Linked DNA regions of Chelatococcus sp. HY11. The main gene of each other region encodes a partner of the protein of the gene in region 2 in a complex. Links are inferred from orthologs where the notes say so. Each region holds a gene or a part of one and is shown on either strand. Other genes may lie near its edges.

Region 1 (5,035 bases), 2.4 Mb from region 2 along the record:
ATATCGGCACTGTCGAGACTTTGATGAGCCATCCTGGACAACAGGGTGCCGGCTCGATGCTGATCGAGCACGCCGTGAACGCTTTGCCCAGCATCCGGATGCTGAAATTGGTGAGCCTGGACGAAAGCCGAGGATTCTATGAGCGCCTCGGCTTCGTGCGCGCCGGTCGCGCCATGGAGCTCGACGTGACGAGGAGTGATGCCTGGCAAAGGGTGGACGGCCGGTGGCGCATCGCGGCCTATGTCAACCTTCGTGGCTATCTGGCACCTGGACGATTGTGACATGGCCCGAATTCGCGTCGCGGGGGTGTCGCAAGGGACGCCGGAGGGTGTATGCAGTCACGTCGGCTTCCCTCCTGATTGAGCTGCGATAAGATAGAACAATGAATTCCAAGCTTCTGCCCGCTCTTGCCTTGGCGATGACCTGTCTTGTTGGGGCCAGCCATGGTGCCAAGGCGGATCGAATCAAAAATCCCGTCGCGGTTTTCTCGGGCCTGGACAAGATCACGGGTCGCATCGTCTCTTTCGAAGCGGCCGTTGACGAGACCGTTCAATTCGGTGCCCTGCAGCTCACGCCGCGCGCCTGCTATACCCGGCCGGCCACCGAGACGCCCAACACCACGGCGTTCGTGATCGTGGATGAGGTGACGACGGCCAGCAATGAGCGCCGCCGTCTGTTTTCAGGCTGGATGTATGCGGCAAGCCCGGGCCTGCACGGCATCGAACATGCCGTCTACGATATCTGGCTGACCGATTGCAAAGGCGGGACGGAGGTCATCGTCGAGCCCAAGGACGGAAGCGGTGACACCGCGCCGCCCGAGGTTCCTCCTTCGCAACGTCCCGCACCCACCCGTCGCTGATACTCACGCCGGTAAAGCCAGTTCCGCCAGCGCTTCAGCTCCACTGACGTCAAGTCCGGGCGGCCAGCTCCACCATTCGCCCTGCAGTTCGAGCGCGGCTTCGAGCTCCGTCATATAGGCCTTGCGTGGAACGGCGAGCGCGCCGAAGCGAGCGAGATGAGCCGTCACAAACTGGGTGTCGAGCAATGTGTAGCCGCCGCGTCTGAGGCGCGCGACGAGATGCACCAGGGCGACCTTCGAGCTGTCGCGCTCGCGGTGAAACATGCTCTCGCCGAAAAAGGCGGCGCCCAGCGAGACGCCGTAGAGACCACCGACGAGGCGGCCAGCGTCGCGAACCTCGACGGTATGGCAATAGCCCAGGTCGAATAGCTCGCCATAAAGCGCGCGGATGCGGCCGTTTATCCAGGTTTCCTCGCGACCATCATCCGGCGCCGCGCAGCCGGCGATCACCGCGTCGAAATCCTGGTCGACGGTGATCTCGAAACGGTCCGAAGCGACCGTGCGCGCCAAGCGCTGGGGGACGTGGAAGCCGTCGAGGGGAATGATGCCTCGTTCCTTCGGCTCGACCCAGAACAGGCCTGGGTCGTCGGCGTTTTCGGCCATTGGAAACAGCCCGCTCGCATAGGCCCTGAGCAGGATCTCCGGCGTGATTTCGACCGATGACCGATTCATCACCGCCCTATACCGAGACGGGAGGGGATGGAACATCATCGCCCCATCTCCCGATATTGATAATAAAATCAATCAGATATAGCGATATGCTGATCTGATGATATCGCATTTCGCGTTAAATGGAGGACATTATTTCGTCGACGCCGCCGTCATCGAGGAAATGCTCCAGCCAGTGGATATCATAGATGCCGTTCTGGATATCCTGGTTGCGCACGAGGGTCCGGAAAAGTGGCAGGGTGGTCTCGATGCCATCCACCACGAATTCGTCGAGCGCGCGCCGCAGCCGCATCAGGCATTCCGTTCGTGTGCGGCCATGAACGATCAGCTTGCCGACGAGTGAATCGTAGTGCGGCGGGATGCGGTAGCCCTGGTAGACGGCCGAATCGACACGCACGCCAAGGCCACCCGGCGGGTGGAAATAGGTGATGGTGCCCGGCGACGGCCGGAAGGTGGCCGGATGCTCGGCATTGATCCGGCACTCGACCGCATGGCCCTCGATCTGAACGTCCTTCTGCGAGATCGAAAGCGGATTGCCGGCCGCGATGCGGATCTGCTCGTTGACCAGATCGATCCCGGTGATCATTTCAGTGACCGGGTGCTCGACCTGGATGCGCGTGTTCATTTCGATGAAATAAAACTCGCCGTTCTCATAGAGGAATTCGACCGTACCCGCGCCGAGATAGCCGAGTTTCTGCATAGCCTTGGCGACCGTGTCGCCGATGCGCTCGCGCTCAGAATGGTTGAGCGCGGGTGAGGGCCCTTCCTCCCACACCTTCTGATGGCGGCGCTGCAACGAGCAGTCGCGCTCGCCGAGATGGATGGCGTTGCCCTTGCCGTCGCCGAGCACCTGTATCTCGATGTGGCGGGGCTTCTCGAGATATTTCTCGATATAAACAGCGTCGTCACCGAAGGCGGCACGGGCTTCCGCGCGCGCGGTGGCGAGCGCGTGATGCAACTCGTCGGCCGAGCGCGCCACCTTCATGCCGCGTCCACCGCCGCCGGCCGCCGCCTTGATGAGCACGGGATAGCCGATATCGGCCGCCACCCGCGTCGCTTCCTCGGCGTCGGTGATGCCACCGTCCGAACCCGGAACGCAAGGGATGCCGAGGCTGCGCGCCGTGCGCTTGGCTTCGATCTTGTCGCCCATCAGGCGGATGTGCTCTGCCTTGGGGCCGATGAAGGTGATGCCGTGATCGCTGAGCACCTCGGCGAAATGGGCGTTCTCCGAGAGAAAGCCATATCCGGGGTGGATGGCATCCGCGCCCGTGATCTCGCAGGCCGCGATCAACGAGGGAATATTCAGATAGCTCTCGCGCGCAGCCGGCGGGCCGATGCAGACGCTCTCGTCGGCAAGCCGCACGTGCATGGCATCCGCATCCGCCGTGGAGTGCACGGCAACCGTCGCAATGCCGAGTTCCTTGCACGCCCTCAAGATGCGAAGCGCGATTTCCCCGCGATTGGCGATGAGGATCTTGTCAAACATCGGCATCGTCATTCGATCACGAGAAGAGGCTCGCCGTATTCCACCGGCTGCCCGTCCTCGACCAGAATGGCCGTCACGACGCCCGCGCGCGGCGCGACGATATCGTTGAAGGTCTTCATGGCCTCGACGAGCAGGAGCTTGTCGCCCTTCTCGACGCGTGTGCCGATATCGATGAACGGCTTGGCGTCCGGTGACGGGCGGAGATAGGCGGTGCCGACCATCGGCGAGGTGACGCTGCCGGGGTGGTGCGCATCCGGCTTGGCCGGTGCAGAGATCGCGGCGGGGACGGGCGCGGCCGGGGCAACGGGCGCTGCAACAGGCACATGCACCGCCGTCGTCACGTTGCGCGCCACACGAATGCGCAGATCTCCCTTCTCGACTTCGATCTCGGTGAGATCCGTCTCGGAAATCAGGCGTGCCAGCTCGTGTACGAGTTCAGGATCGATCGGGCTTTGCTTGGCCGTTGGCAGTTTCGTCATTGAGAGGTTCCGGTAGCCTTGGCGGCAGTCTTGGGGGCCTTCATGCTGTCGCGCTTCTCAAGGATCGGCACGAGCGCGTCAAAGGCCAGATCGTAGCTCGCTGCGCCGAAGCCGCAGATGACCCCGATCGCGACTGCTGCGATGGTGGAGTGATGGCGAAATTCCTCACGCGCATGCACATTCGAGAGATGCACTTCGATGGCGAGGGCGTCGACGCTTTTGATCGCGTCGCGCAAGGCGATGGAGGTATGGGTATAGGCGGCCGCGTTGAGAATGATACCTGCGCCGGCGAGCCCTGCTTCCTGAATGAAGGTGACGAGGTCGCCTTCGCTATTGCTCTGGCGGAAGGTCAGTGCGACGTCACCACGAGCGGCCGCGCGATCACGCAGGCGCTGCTCGATATCGGCCAGGGTCAAGCTGCCATAGGTTTCCGGCTCGCGCCGTCCCAGCAGGTTGAGGTTGGGGCCGTTGATGACATGAATTGCGACCATATCCGCCCGAAGGTTGCGCCAAAACGAAAACGGGATCTTGGCTGATTGAGTTCAGTGGCAAGAGTGGCCCGATGGCAAGAGAACTTGATGGCTGCAATCAAACTGCCAACAGAATTCCCGAGCCATGACCGTGCTCTGCCGTTCCATCGCAAGGGCGCGTCTTAGCGCGAACCGCGTTCGAGGGGAAGAGCACGCGCTTCATCGACGATCGTCCCGGCGGGCCGGGCTCGCCGATGAAGCGCCGTCGCATGGCTTGATGCCGGGGGTCAGGAACAGGTGGTACGCCCGCACTGACGGACAGAGGCGATGGCCTGTTTCAGCGGATCATGACCAACCGCGCCGAAGACCACATCCTTGCCGAGCACGAAAGCCGGCGTCCCCGTCAGCGAGAGCCTGTCCCCGAGGGCGAGCGTCTCTCTGACTTCCGCCTTGAGCGCGTCGGACGTCGCATCCTTTTCGAGGCGTGAGAGGTCGAGCCCCATTTCCTTCGCGACCGCGACAGCCCGCTCCTTGCCGACCAGGCCCTTCGAACTCATCAGTCGGGTGTGATAGTCGAAGAACTTCTCGCCGGGGAGTTGATGTTGGGCGGCGCGCGCGTAGAGCGCCGCATCCAGCGATTCAGGGCGAAGGATCGGGAAATCCTTGAGGATCACGCGCAGCTTCGGGTCCTGTTTCACAAGCGCGGTGACGTCGTCGAGCGCTCGCTTGCAGTAGCCGCAGTTGTAGTCGAAAAACTCGACGAGGGTGACGTCGCCCTTCGGGTTGCCGACGACGATATTGCCCTCGGCGTCATAGAGCGCGGCCATCTCCGCGGCCACGGCATCTTCCTGTGCCTTGCGCTGGCTTTCCTGCTGGCGTTTCTCTAGCTCGACCATGGCCTCCTGAAGCACCTCGGGATTGCGCAGGAGATAGTCGCGCACGACCTGCTCGATGGCCGTCTTCTCCGTGACCGACAGTTCCGCGGCCGCGGCTGGCGCCTGGACAAGCGACGGGGTAGCGATGAGCGCCAAAACGGCGAGAATTGCGGCGCGCGAAAGGAACGAAAAGCGCA
Region 2 (2,852 bases):
GCTCTCTTCCATGTCGGCCATGGCGCTGGCGATGGCACGGCCGCCCTCGGGGTTGTGGCCGCCGTCGAGCCAGATTTCAGCGCCTTCGGGTGCATGCGCGATGAGATCGCCGCGTGTCAGGCGCTGCATCCGCGCTGGCCAGTCGGCATTCTTGAGGCCCGTTTCATAAGCCGAGACGGGCAGGCGATCGAAGCCACCGGCGCGCAGCGCCGCGATCGCGGTGCCGGCATTGATATGCTGATGGCGGCCGGACAGGCGGGGCAGGGGCAGATCGAGCAGCCCGCGCTCGTCCTGATAGACGAGGCGCCCGCCTTCCTCATGAACGGAGAAGTCCTGATCGCCGATGATCAGCGGCGCGCCGATACGTTCGGCGCGGGCCTCCAGCACGGCTGAGGCTTCCGGGTCCTGGGGCGCGATGACGGCGGGCACGCCACGCTTGAAAATGCCTGCCTTGGCCGCGGCAACGCTGGTAATGCGGTTGCCGAGATATTCTGGGTGATCGAGCGAGACGGGCGTCACCACCGTCACCAGCGGCTCGGAGATGACATTGGTGGCATCGGCCTCGCCACCGAGACCGACTTCGAGAAGGAGGACGTCAGCCGGGTTTTCCGCGAACAGGAGAAAGGCCGCGGCCGTCGTGATCTCGAAAAACGTGATCGGTTCGCGGCCATTGGCTTCCTCACAACGCCGGAACGCATCGAGCAGGCGCTGCTCGTCGACGATACGGCTGCCGCCCGGAGCCCCGAGCCGGATGCGCTCGTGATAACGCACCAGATGCGGTGAGGTATAGACATGCGCCGCCAGGCCCGCCGCTTCCAGGATAGCCCGCATGAAGGCGATGGTGGAGCCTTTGCCGTTGGTGCCGGCGACATGGATGATCGGCGGAAGCCGATGCTCGGGATGGCCCAGGCTCGCCAGCAGGCGCGCGATGCGGCCGAGCGACAGGTCGATCACCTTCGGATGGAGCGCCAGGAAGCGCGCCAGCAGGGCATCGGATGAGTCCATCGCGCTTCTCGCTCTCCGCGCAGCCTTGTCGGCGGTCTACTCTGCGGCGGCCTCCAGCACCTGGGGTTCAGGCGCGGGTTCGTCCTTCACCTCAGTCGCCGATGCGGCGGGCGTTCGCGTCAGAAGCCCGTTCAGGCGCGCGATCGTCGCCTTGAGGTCATGGCGATGGACGACCATGTCGACCATGCCATGGTCCTTGAGATACTCGGAGCGCTGGAAGCCCGGCGGTAGTTTCTCGCGGATGGTCTGCTCGATGACGCGCGGTCCGGCGAAGCCGATGAGAGCGCCGGGCTCGGCGATATGGACATCGCCCAGCATGGCATAGGACGCCGTGACGCCGCCGGTGGTCGGGTTCGTCAACACGACGATATAGGGGAGCTTGGCGTCCCGGAGGCGCTGTACGGCGACCGTCGTGCGCGGCATCTGCATGAGTGAGAGGATACCCTCCTGCATGCGCGCGCCGCCCGATGATACGAAGAGAACGAAAGGCGTGCCGCGGCTGCGCGCGGTATCGAGGCCGGTGATGATGGCGTCGCCGGCCGCCATCCCAAGCGACCCGCCCATGAATTCGAAGTCTTGGACAGCGATGGTCGTCTTCTGGCCCTCGACCTCGCCGACACCGACGAGCACGGCATCCTGCATGCCGGTTTTGGCCTTGGCGTCGCGCAGACGGTCCACGTAGCGCTTTTCGTCGCGGAACTTGAGCGGATCGATCGCGGCCTCGGGCGTCGGGATCGCCTCCCACCTGGAATCGTCGAACATCGCCTTCAGGCGATTGGCCGCCGTCATGCGCAAGTGATAGTTGGAGCCCGGAATGACGTAGAGATTGGCCTCGACGTCCTTGTGGAACACCATCTGCCCCGTATCGGGGCACTTGATCCACAGATTCTCCGGCACTTCGCGCTTGAAGAGCGTTTTGATCTTCGGCCGAACGACGTCGGAGATCCAATTCATCGTTTATCCATCCTTCCAGATGTCACGGCCACGAACGCGGGGCGATATTTCACGCCCTGACGCGCTGGCCGTCGCGTACACCGGCGGCAAGCTCCCTGACCAGGTCGATGACTGCATCGACAGTCCCCGTCCCGGCCTTGCCGTCCGCGTCCAGCGAACGGCGTACGGCATCAACAAGCGCCGATCCGACCACGACGCCATCGGCGACCTTCGCGACCTCGGCCGAATGGGCGCGGCTCTTCACACCGAAGCCCACCACAACAGGAAGGTGGGTATGCGCCTTGATCCGGTCAACCGCCAAGCCCACTTCCGCGAAATCGGGGGTCGCCGAGCCGGTGATACCGTTAATGGAGACGTAATAAACGAATCCGCTGGTATTCGCGAGCACCGTCGGCAACCGCTTGTCGTTGGTGGTGGGGGTCGCGAGCCGGATGAAGGCGACACCGGCCTCAAGCGCCGGCAGGCAGAGCTCGGCGTCTTCCTCAGGCGGCAGGTCCACGACGATCAGGCCATCGACGCCGGCAGCCTTGGCGTCGGCCACGAAACGGGGCACGCCGTAGATATAGATGGGGTTGTAGTAGCCCATCAGGATGATCGGCGTCTCGTTGTCGGTCTGGCGGAAGGCGGCGACCATCGCCAGTGTCTTCGTGAGCGTCTGCCCACCCTTGAGCGCGCGTTGCGACGAGAGCTGGATGGCCGGGCCATCGGCCATCGGATCGGTGAAGGGCATGCCGATCTCGATGAGGTCGGCGCCGGCACCGGGCAGCGCCTTGATGATAGCGAGCGATGTGTCGTGATCGGGATCACCCGCCGTCACGAAGGTGACCAGCGCGGCGCGTCCTTCCGCCTTCACGGCGGCGAACTTGGCGTCGATGCGGCTCATGACAGGCTGC
Region 3 (4,970 bases), 530 kb from region 2 along the record:
CAGTCTGTCATGCGCCATAAGAGCTTATCGTAGTGTGACGGCCAAATATAAATTCATTGGAAACACGACCCAAAAGCTTACCGCCGCGGACAGAACGCGACAGGCACGCGCGCCATATCCTCTCCAAAGATAAGGGCAGCTTCAGGGACACGGCCAAGGCTACGCCCTGGGCGAAGCGCCAAAGGAAAAGGCCGCCGTCAATCGACAGCGGCCCGAAGATTCCTCGTCAGACGTGCCTGCCGGCTTAGAACAGGGAGAGCGGCCACACACTGCGCGATGATGCCTCGTTTGCATCCTTCGCGGGCAATTCCGCGCGTTTGTCGGTTGATGTCGTCTTTCCACTGTTGGACGACTGCTGCCGCTGCGGAGGCAGCGGAGCCGCGGCGGGCACCGTCTGCGAGATGGCCTCTGCCGCCGGCGCCGCAGGTTTCGTGGGCGCGTCCGCCCAGGACATCACGCGCTGGAACAATGACTTCTTCGGAGCAACGCTCTCACCCGCCCCGACAGCGGCGAGAACCGGCGCAGGCGTTGTCGCCTCGTCACGCACCGTCGACGATGTCGATACCACGTCGGCTACCGCCGGCTTGGCCGCGGGCGCCATCGAAGCGACGGCTGTCACAGGCTGCGCCGCCTTTGGCGCGACGCCCTCCTCCAGCACGATTTCCTCCGGCCCGTTCATCAGCGCTTCCGGACGGCTCACGTTCTCGAGGGGCCTCGCGCTGCTGCGCGCGGCGAACATCATGACGCCGCCATCCGAACCGCCGAAGCCGTTGGACGCAGAGCTGAAGGACTTATGCTGCCCGCCATCCTGATAAACCAGGCGGACGGCCGAGGTGCCCGAGCGCACCAGCTCGGCGACCTTAGCGTCATCCCGGTGCTGCTTCGCCTTCACGGCCGAAGCCACGGCCTCGTCCTCGCGCAGGGTGGGGCAAGCCGCAACGGGATCGAGCCGGATGCCGCTCGCTGAGACGGCGTTGAAGACATACTGGCGACCGCAGACGCCGACCTTCGGCTCCTCGCGCGTCACCTCGAAATTGTCGGAACCGCGCTTCAACATCTGCCAGAAGGCGATATTGGGATCCTTGCGGTGCTTGGCCATGTTCTCCGGGGTCATCCGGAAGGGATAGGCCTGGAACTGGAAGGAACGCTGACCGCCGCCGAAGGCCTCGCGGCCAAGCGCGTAGATTTCCGCAATCTGCTCATCCGTCATGGAATAGCAGCCGCGCGACGAGCACGCGCCATGCACCATGAGGAAGGACCCGGTGCGGCCGTTCGCCCGGTCATAGGCGTTGGGGAAGCCGGTGTCGAACGAGAGGAAGAACTGCGAGTTCGGATTCATCTGCGCCGGCGTGATATTGTAGAAGCCTTCCGGCGCCTGCCGGTCGCCCTCGCGCACCTTCGGGCCGAGCTGACCCGACCAGCGGCAGATGGGATAGGTCTTCAGAAGCGCGTAACGGCCCGTGTTGTCCTTCTTCCAGACCTCAAGCTCCGCCTCCTTCTTATAGGCGCGGATGAGAATGGGAGAAGACTTTGTCATGCCCTTCTCGGACATGAGCGCCAGCGTAGCAGCGGGCAGCGGAGCGTTTGCACGGGCGCTGCGATTGTAGCCGTTCCCGTCCTGGCAGGAGGCGAGGCCTAATCCCACGACGGCGATCAATGCGACGCGCTTGAACATCAGCCATCCAATCATTCGACCGGTCAAAAATGTCACCGGTTGTTAGCTTTTACGCTCTGAAGCGTTACCCCAATCTTACCAAATTATGGCAGACCGGTGGCACCTCACAGGTCGGCACGCGAACGAACTGACGACTCGGCTCCATCTTTTCGTCACTTTAGACGGAATCAGACGGGTTTCACAACCGTCTGCCGATCGCCAGGAATTTGTCAGCCCGGCGGTCGCGGACCTCCTCGGGAGAGAGGCCCGCGAGATCCTGGAAACTGGCCGCGATGGCGTCGCCGGTTGCCGCGATCGCCTGGGTCGCATCCCGATGCGCGCCGCCTGACGGCTCGGCGATGATCGCATCGATCACACCGAATTTCAGGAGGTCCTGCGCGGTAATTTTCATGCCGGTGGCGGCATCCTGGGCGCGGGAGGAATCGCGCCAGAGAATGGAGGCCGCGCCTTCCGGCGAGATCACCGAATAGATCGAATGCTCCAGCATCAAGACCTTGTTGGTGGTGGCGAGCGCGATGGCGCCGCCGGAGCCGCCCTCACCGATGATGACGGAAACGCTCGCGGTCGGCAGCGCGAGACAGGCCTCCGTCGAACGGGCAATGGCTTCGGCCTGGCCACGTTCCTCGGCATTGATGCCGGGATAGGCGCCCGCCGTGTCGACGAAAGTGATGACCGGCAGCGAGAAGCGTCCGGCGAGCTCCATGAGGCGTACCGCCTTGCGGTAGCCCTCGGGCTTTGCCATGCCGAAATTGTGGCGGATGCGCTCCTCGGTGTTCGAGCCCTTTTCCTGGCCGATCACGCAGACACTTTCGCCACGGAAGCGACCGAACCCGCCGACGATCGCCTCATCCTCACCGAATTTGCGATCGCCCGCGAGGGGGGTGAAATCGTCGATCAATGCGGCGCAGTAGTCGATGAAATGCGGTCGCTGCGGATGACGTGCAACCAGCGCCTTCTGCCATGGGGTCAGCGCGGCGTAGAGCTCGTCCAAAGCGCGCGAGGCCTTGGCCTCCAACTTGCCGATCTCCTCGCCGATGGCAACGGCATCGCCGGACTGGGCCAACGCTCGCAGCTCCTCGACCTTGGCCTCGAGTTCAGCGACGGGTTTTTCAAAATCGAGATAGCTGCGCATCAACTCACAATAGGGGTCAGCAAAGCCCTTCAACACCCCGAGATCGAAGGGCCGAACACAGCCTCCGTCTAAGGGGCCGGCGAAGGCCGGACCTTGGCGTCAGGAGGGCTGCAAGTCAATATCCCGGCCGGAGTGAATATCCCGGACCACGCGCAGCATCCGTGCGCCACCGCACCAATGCGGCACCGCTCATGTCGGAACGTCGGGGCTTCGGCACGCGCCCGGCACGCGTCCCGTGGGGACCGGGGGGCCGGGCGTCGGCAGGAGAACCGGGCTGAGGCTTCGTGAGCGACGGACTTTGCGGACCGTGACAGGCCGGTGGAGTTGCTTGGTCGCCTCCATCACGTGGACACCCGCGAAGGGAAGCGAAAGCCGGGCGCCGGCCCGTTCCCAGGCCACCGCGGCCCGCAGGAACAGGCGGCCGCGCAGGGGCGGCACATAGAGCGCCTCTCCCCAGTTCTCAGGCGAAAACAGGCTGCGTCTGAGCAGCCCCGTCAGCTGCGAGCGGCTGTAGGGCAGGCCTTGCCCGAAGGGCGTGGTATCCATGCGCGCCCAAAGACCGCGCCGGTTGGGCACCACCACGATCATCCGCCCGCCCGGCGTCAGGATGCGCCACACTTCCGATAGCAGGTCCTCCGGCGCATCGCTCGTCTCCAGCGCATGCACGATGATGACACGATCCATCGACGCATCGAGCAGCGGCTGCATGGCCGGGTCCACGAGCGCTGACGAGGAAATGCCGTTCGGCGGCCAGTTCACCACCCCTTGCATGGCGGGCATGAAGGCGAGCGTCCGTTCCATGCGCGGGCGGAAGGGCGCGAGATAGGGTGTCGCATAGCCGATACCGAGAAGCCGCTGGCGCGGCATGTCGCCCCACAGGCTGTCGATGGCACGGCCCACCAACCGGCGCGCGACCACGCCGAGCGGCGTCGCGTAGAAGCTCTTCAGATCGACGACATCGACAGGCATGGCCTCTCCCGCATTCCCTGGAGGTTGCCAGGGACGCTCCAGGCTATCAATGGGGGCCGCGCCCGCCATGCGCAAGTGACAGGATGGCCTTGCCCTCCACCGCACATATCGCCATTTTCGGCGCTGAGACCGCGAGGCATCATCGCGGCCGTGATAGCTACCCGCGCTACCGGCGCGATTTCCCAGCCCCCCTTCGCCAACCCATGAGGTCGCCGATGCCCGCCCTGATCGAGGTCTTCCCCTGCCGCAGCGACAACATCGGTGTGCTCATCCATGATCCCGCGACCGGCGCGACGGCCGCTATCGATGCGCCGGAAGCCGACCCCATCCTTGAGGTCCTCGCTGCCAAGAACTGGTCCCTGACCGATGTCCTGGTAACGCATAAGCACGCCGACCACGTTGAGGGTATCCTGCCACTCAAGGATCGCTATGACCTTCGCGTCACCGGTCCGGGCGCCGAGGCCGGCGACATTCCCGGCCTCGACGTGGCCGTGCGCGAAGGCGACAGGGTGAGGGTCGGCACGCTCGAAGCCAAGGTCATCGCCACGCCCGGGCACACCGCCGGCCACATCGGCTACTGGTTTGAGAAGGACGAGATGCTGTTTGCGGGCGACACCCTGTTCGCACTCGGCTGCGGTCGTCTTTTCGAGAATTCGCCCGAGGAGATGTGGCAATCCTTGCAGAAGCTCGCAGCCCTGCCGGATGCGACGCGGCTTTACTGCGGCCACGAATACACGCAATCCAACGCGCGCTTCGCTCTCACCGTCACGCCCGATGATCCGGCGTTGCAAAAGCGTGCCGCCGCTATCGACGCGATCCGCGCCGCCGGCAAACTTACCATTCCCGTGACGCTCGGCGAGGAAAAGGCCACGAACCCCTTCCTGCGCGCCAATGAGCCGACGCTGGCGAAAGCCGTGGGTTTGGAAAACGGGCGCGCTGCTGATGTCTTCGCCGCGCTTCGGCGCTGGAAGGACAAATTCTAGAGCGCGTTTCGATCTGATTGCATCAGATCGGCGCTCCAACCTTTGTTATTTCAGGCATAATTTTATCGACCCTCGTTTCACTCCGGTCGGATTATGCTCTGAGGCTGAGGTCTCGGTGACGCGCGGCGTCGCCACCCGTGCGCGGCCGATGGGGCGGGATCAGCTTTGCCGGCTACGCACAGGCCTTGCCCGTCGCGCCGGGCGGGAGGCA

What was found. The genes of interacting proteins can lie anywhere in the genome.
Region 1: the proteins of accD (region 2) and accC are in contact, whole or in part, in a solved structure (PDB 8UXZ), measured with the Escherichia coli proteins. The link is inferred for Chelatococcus sp. HY11 from one-to-one orthologs.
Region 3: the proteins of accD (region 2) and KIO74_RS12945 are in contact, whole or in part, in a solved structure (PDB 8UXZ), measured with the Escherichia coli proteins. The link is inferred for Chelatococcus sp. HY11 from one-to-one orthologs.

The regions. Positions count from the first base shown.
Region 1 is NZ_JAHBRX010000001.1:1,002,461-1,007,495, forward strand. The notes cover bases 831-3,668. They hold accC (acetyl-CoA carboxylase biotin carboxylase subunit), read right to left. Parts: upstream 3,015-3,668; coding sequence 1,647-3,014; downstream 831-1,646. Other genes in these bases: aat (leucyl/phenylalanyl-tRNA--protein transferase), read right to left, coding at 863-1,531; accB (acetyl-CoA carboxylase biotin carboxyl carrier protein), read right to left, coding at 3,023-3,493; aroQ (type II 3-dehydroquinate dehydratase), read right to left, coding at 3,490-3,668. In the rest of the region: KIO74_RS04810 (GNAT family N-acetyltransferase), read left to right, coding at 1-281; more of aroQ, read right to left, coding at 3,669-3,984; KIO74_RS04840 (DsbA family protein), read right to left, coding at 4,251-5,035. UniProt on the Escherichia coli protein: This protein is a component of the acetyl coenzyme A carboxylase complex; first, biotin carboxylase catalyzes the carboxylation of the carrier protein and then the transcarboxylase transfers the carboxyl group to form malonyl-CoA.
Region 2 is NZ_JAHBRX010000001.1:3,362,072-3,364,923, reverse strand. It holds accD (acetyl-CoA carboxylase, carboxyltransferase subunit beta), read right to left. Parts: upstream 1,960-2,852; coding sequence 1,042-1,959; downstream 1-1,041. Other genes in the region: trpB (tryptophan synthase subunit beta), read right to left, coding at 2,839-2,852; trpA (tryptophan synthase subunit alpha), read right to left, coding at 2,009-2,842; KIO74_RS15345 (bifunctional folylpolyglutamate synthase/dihydrofolate synthase), read right to left, coding at 1-1,005.
Region 3 is NZ_JAHBRX010000001.1:2,836,228-2,841,197, forward strand. Bases 831-3,603 are described here. They hold KIO74_RS12945 (acetyl-CoA carboxylase carboxyltransferase subunit alpha), read right to left. Parts: upstream 2,808-3,603; coding sequence 1,854-2,807; downstream 831-1,853. Other genes in these bases: KIO74_RS12940 (L,D-transpeptidase family protein), read right to left, coding at 831-1,675; KIO74_RS12950 (class I SAM-dependent methyltransferase), read right to left, coding at 2,997-3,603. In the rest of the region: more of KIO74_RS12940, read right to left, coding at 245-830; more of KIO74_RS12950, read right to left, coding at 3,604-3,776; gloB (hydroxyacylglutathione hydrolase), read left to right, coding at 3,992-4,759; aromatic amino acid exporter YddG, read right to left, coding at 4,919-4,970. UniProt on the Escherichia coli protein: Component of the acetyl coenzyme A carboxylase (ACC) complex. First, biotin carboxylase catalyzes the carboxylation of biotin on its carrier protein (BCCP) and then the CO(2) group is transferred by the carboxyltransferase to acetyl-CoA to form malonyl-CoA.